Regions from separate parts of the Geobacillus sp. YHL genome, predicted to be linked through region 2. Evidence: a T-box and tRNA genes for the amino acid it is inferred to sense, from the RefSeq annotation. Region 2 holds a T-box; the other holds one or more tRNA genes.

Region 1 (2,173 bases), on a different contig from region 2:
CCTTCTGATCCGTAGTCAGATGCTCTATCCAATTGAGCTACGAGCGCACAAGTGCCGAGGGCCGGACTCGAACCGGCACGGTAGTTACCTACCCCAGGATTTTAAGTCCTGTGCGTCTGCCAATTCCGCCACCCCGGCGGAAGTGGAGCGGAAGACGGGGCTCGAACCCGCGACCCCCACCTTGGCAAGGTGGTGTTCTACCGCTGAACTACTTCCGCAAGACGATGAGCCATGGAGGACTCGAACCTCCGACCCTCTGATTAAAAGTCAGATGCTCTACCTACTGAGCTAATGGCTCATGGGTTCAATAACACTCCGAGACAACGATGTCCCTTCCTCTACTAGCATATTCGAAGATGTCAGATGCGTCGGGACAACTCGCAGCGAACTCGAAGATGTAGCGCTCGTTACTGAGCTAATGGCTCGCGGTTGCCGCCTTAATGGCTTAAGGGGTTATTAAGGAATAAGAATGCCGGCTGCAGGACTTGAACCCGCAACCTACTGATTACAAGTCAGTTGCTCTACCAATTGAGCTAAGCCGGCACATTTAAAATTAGTTAGTGACTCATGTTGTCTGCCTAGTTGTGCCTCTTCCTCTGCAAGCTGATTCGAGGAAGCTGAGTGCGTCGAGGCAACTCGCAGCCAATTCGATGATGCCGATGCTCGTCTCTACCAATTGAGCTAAGCCGGCATATTTCGTAATGAAACAATGACTCCTATTATGCTGAACTGTGCCTCTTCCTCTTCAAGCTCATTCAAGGAAGCCTTGTGCGTCGAGGCAACTCGCAACAGACTCGACGATGCGAATGTTCGTCGCTACCCATTGAACTAAGCCGGGGTGGTTTGAACATCTGACATGTCTGTGAACTACTCCCACTTAGCTTTGCATGAAGCGGGAACCTTCTTTCGGAACTATGATAAAAATGGTGGCTCGGGACGGAATCGAACCGCCGACACAAGGATTTTCAGTCCTTTGCTCTACCGACTGAGCTACCGAGCCATATTAAGTTTTACGCTGCTTTACTTGTGCTACATTGTGCCTCTTCCTCTGCCAGCGGATTCGAAGATGCTGGATGCGTCGAGGCAACTCGAAGCGAATTCGATGAAGCGGATGCTCGTCTCTACCGACTGAGCTACCGAGCCGTATCTTATTTTTCCCTTGTTCGTTGATGACTTTTGTGTCCCTTCCTCTACTAGCCCATTCGAAGAAGCCAGATGCGTCGGGACAACTCGCAGCAGATTCGACGATGCGGATGCTCGTCTCTACCGACTGAGCTACCGAGCCATATTTTTTCATCTTTCACAATTTTGAAAGAATGGCGGTCCCGACGGGACTCGAACCCGCGATCTCCTGCGTGACAGGCAGGCATGTTAACCACTACACTACGGGACCAATTTTGGTTGCGGGGGCAGGATTTGAACCTGCGACCTTCGGGTTATGAGCCCGACGAGCTACCGGACTGCTCCACCCCGCGACGATAGAAAATGAACTTATTTCGATCATACACTGAGTATCGGTTTAAATATTTATTGCCTCTTCCTCTGCCAGCTGATTCAAAGATGCTCGGTGCGTCGAGGCAACTCGAAGCGGATTCGATGAAGCAAAGGCTCGTTGCTCCACCCCGCGATGATGAGAAAGTAAGTTGATTTTCACAATGCTTTTAGTGTTGTTGTTCGTTGCCTCTTCCTCTACAAGCTGATTCAAAGACGCTCGATGCATCGAGGCAACTCGAAGCGAATTCGATGAAGCAAAGGCTCGTTGCTCCACCCCGCGATGATGAGAAAGTAAGTCAGCTTTTATATTAAGATGGTGGAGGATGACGGGATCGAACCGCCGACCCCTTGCTTGTAAGGCAAGTGCTCTCCCAGCTGAGCTAATCCTCCACGAAATTGCCTAGCAGCGACCTACTCTTGCAGGGGCGCTGGCCCCAACTACCATCGGCGCTGGAGGGCTTAACTTCCGTGTTCGGGATGGGAACGGGTGTTTCCCCTCCGCCATAGCCACTAGGCAACAATGGACAAGTCTTATTATAAGGAAAGTTGACCTGTTGTCAAGACTTTTTCATTCCCTCAAAACTAGATAACCGTGCTCAGGAAGAAGCCGCTCATAGGTCAAGCCCTCGATCGATTAGTATCCGTCAGCTCCACGTGTCGCCACGCTTCCACCTCGGAC
Region 2 (2,173 bases):
TGATAGAAATGGCGGATGTCATCAATGCCATACTTCAGCATCGCGATCCGCTCCGGCCCCATGCCGAACGCAAAGCCGGTGTACGTTTTCGAATCAAAACCGGCCATCTCAAGCACGTTCGGATGCACCATGCCGGCTCCTAAAATTTCGATCCAACCGGTGCCTTTGCAGACGCCGCAGCCCCGCCCTTCGCAGCGGAAGCAGGACACATCGACTTCGACCGATGGTTCCGTGAACGGGAAAAAGCTCGGCCGGAAGCGAATGTCGCGCCCTTCCCCGAACAGCTTGCGGGCAAATTCGCGCAGCGTCCCTTTCAAATCGCTCATCCGGATGTTCCGGTCAACAACCAATCCTTCAATTTGCGTAAACTGGTGCGAATGCGTCGCATCATCGGTGTCGCGGCGATACACTTTGCCCGGGCAAATGATTTTCACTGGGCCGCGCCCGCGGTGCTTTTCCATCGTCCGCGCCTGCATCGGCGACGTATGGGTGCGAAGCAAAATCTCTTCCGTGATGTAAAACGAATCTTGCATATCGCGGGCCGGATGGCCTTTCGGCAAGTTGAGCGCCTCAAAGTTGTAATAGTCGGTCTCCACTTCCGGCCCTTCGGCGACCGTATAGCCCATGCCGATAAACAAGTCTTCAATTTCTTCAATGACACGCGTCAGCGGATGCGGGTTGCCAAGACTCACAGGCCGGCCCGGCAGCGTCACATCAATCGCCTCGGCAGCCAGCTTCCGCTCGACTTCCTCCTGTTCCAGTTTCGCTTGTTTCGCCTCGAGCGCCTGCTGGATCGCCGTTCTCACTTCATTGGCCAGCGCGCCGATTTTCGGGCGCTCTTCTGGCGGCAATGCCCCCATGCCGCGCAGCACTTCGGTGATCGGCCCTTTTTTGCCTAAATAGGCGACGCGCACGTCGTTTAGCATTCTTAAGTCGCGGGCTTGGCCGATTTGTTCGAGCGCCTGGCGTTTCAGCTCGTACAGCCGTTCTTTCACATCAATCCCTCCTCATTTCAGTTGAACGCTCTCCCACTTACGCTCACGCGTAGAAGCGGGGGGCTTCTCGGTTTAAGATGATAAAAAAAAACCCGCCCCGGTAAGGGACGAGTTGTTGCTCGCGGTACCACCCTTGTTAACAGCATAAGCGTGCTGTTCACTTCATTGCGATAACGGCCGAAAGCCGGAACACCTTTACATCCCTCGTCGGGATGGTCCCGGTGTCAACTCAGGAGGTGAACTTCACTTGCGTCGGCCATAAAAACGCTCCCAGTCTATGGCGTTTTCTCCCTGGATGGCGAACAGCAAGCTACTTTTCTCCGTCATCGTTGTTGTCCGTATGGGAAATTGTCGCTATTCATTATACGCAAATGAGTGGGCAAAGGCAAGGTCAGGCCGAAATTTCTTTGCGCAGCTCATCGATTTCCGCTTCCTGTTCAATCGAGCGGATGGCAAGGCGCTCCATAATTTTTTCCTGCCGCACTTGCCCTTCCTTGAGCGCGGCGACATCTTTTTTGACCCCCAACATGTCTTTTTTCATGGCATCCATGTCTTTTTTCATGGCATCCATGTCTTTTTTCATGGCGTCCATGTCTTTTTTCATGGCGTCCACATCACTTTGAAGGCGATCGACTTTGTCTTCGAGTTGTTTCACGCTTCCTTGCAGCTTGACGATATCCATGCGCATTTGTTCGATGTAGGCCCCTTGAACATCAAGACGCTCGAGCACAGCGTTCAATAACGCCCGCAGTTCGCCATCCATCTGTCTCCGCTCCCTTGTCCTATTGATTTTCGATTCTATTTTACCGCACCGCCTGCAAGGAATAAAGCAAAATTCCGGCCGCAACGGCGACGTTCAGCGACTCGGCGCGGCCGTAAATCGGGATGTACACGTTCTCTGTCGTTAGGCGCAGCAGGTCGGGTCGGACGCCGCTTCCTTCATTGCCGACGAGCAAGGCGAACGAAGACGATTGTGGAACGGTGCGGTAATCGACGGCGTTCTCCAAGGCGGTGCCGTACACCGGAATGCCCTGCTCCTTGAAACGCGCGATCCATTGTGCCAGATCGCCTTTGACAACCGGAAGGTGAAACAGCGACCCTTGCGTCGCCCGCACCACTTTCGGATTGTACAAGTCGGCGCATCCCTCACCGAGGATGACGGCATCGATCCCAGCGGC

What was found. A T-box is a leader RNA that pairs with one kind of tRNA and senses whether it is charged. The one in region 2 lies ahead of pheS (phenylalanine--tRNA ligase subunit alpha), so its partner is inferred to be a tRNA-Phe.
Region 1: it encodes a tRNA-Phe, which carries the amino acid that the T-box ahead of pheS (phenylalanine--tRNA ligase subunit alpha) is inferred to sense. The anticodon was not compared.

Annotation. Positions count from the first base shown of each region.
Region 1 covers NZ_JAEIGB010000003.1:33-2,205, reverse strand. The annotation lists tRNA gene JCR24_RS04355 (tRNA-Arg) at 1-47, opposite strand, end outside; tRNA gene JCR24_RS04350 (tRNA-Leu) at 53-138, opposite strand; tRNA gene JCR24_RS04345 (tRNA-Gly) at 144-218, opposite strand; tRNA gene JCR24_RS04340 (tRNA-Lys) at 226-298, opposite strand; tRNA gene JCR24_RS04335 (tRNA-Thr) at 471-543, opposite strand; tRNA gene JCR24_RS04330 (tRNA-Phe) at 925-1,000, opposite strand; tRNA gene JCR24_RS04325 (tRNA-Asp) at 1,318-1,393, opposite strand; tRNA gene JCR24_RS04320 (tRNA-Met) at 1,399-1,475, opposite strand; tRNA gene JCR24_RS04315 (tRNA-Val) at 1,809-1,884, opposite strand; rRNA gene rrf (5S ribosomal RNA) at 1,893-2,009, opposite strand; partial or broken rRNA gene JCR24_RS04305 (23S ribosomal RNA) at 2,109-2,173, opposite strand, start outside.
Region 2 covers NZ_JAEIGB010000001.1:190,644-192,816, reverse strand. The annotation lists gene pheS (phenylalanine--tRNA ligase subunit alpha) at 1-995, opposite strand, end outside; T-box leader at 1,096-1,331, opposite strand; gene JCR24_RS00900 (hypothetical protein) at 1,387-1,758, opposite strand; gene JCR24_RS00895 (TrmH family RNA methyltransferase) at 1,799-2,173, opposite strand, start outside.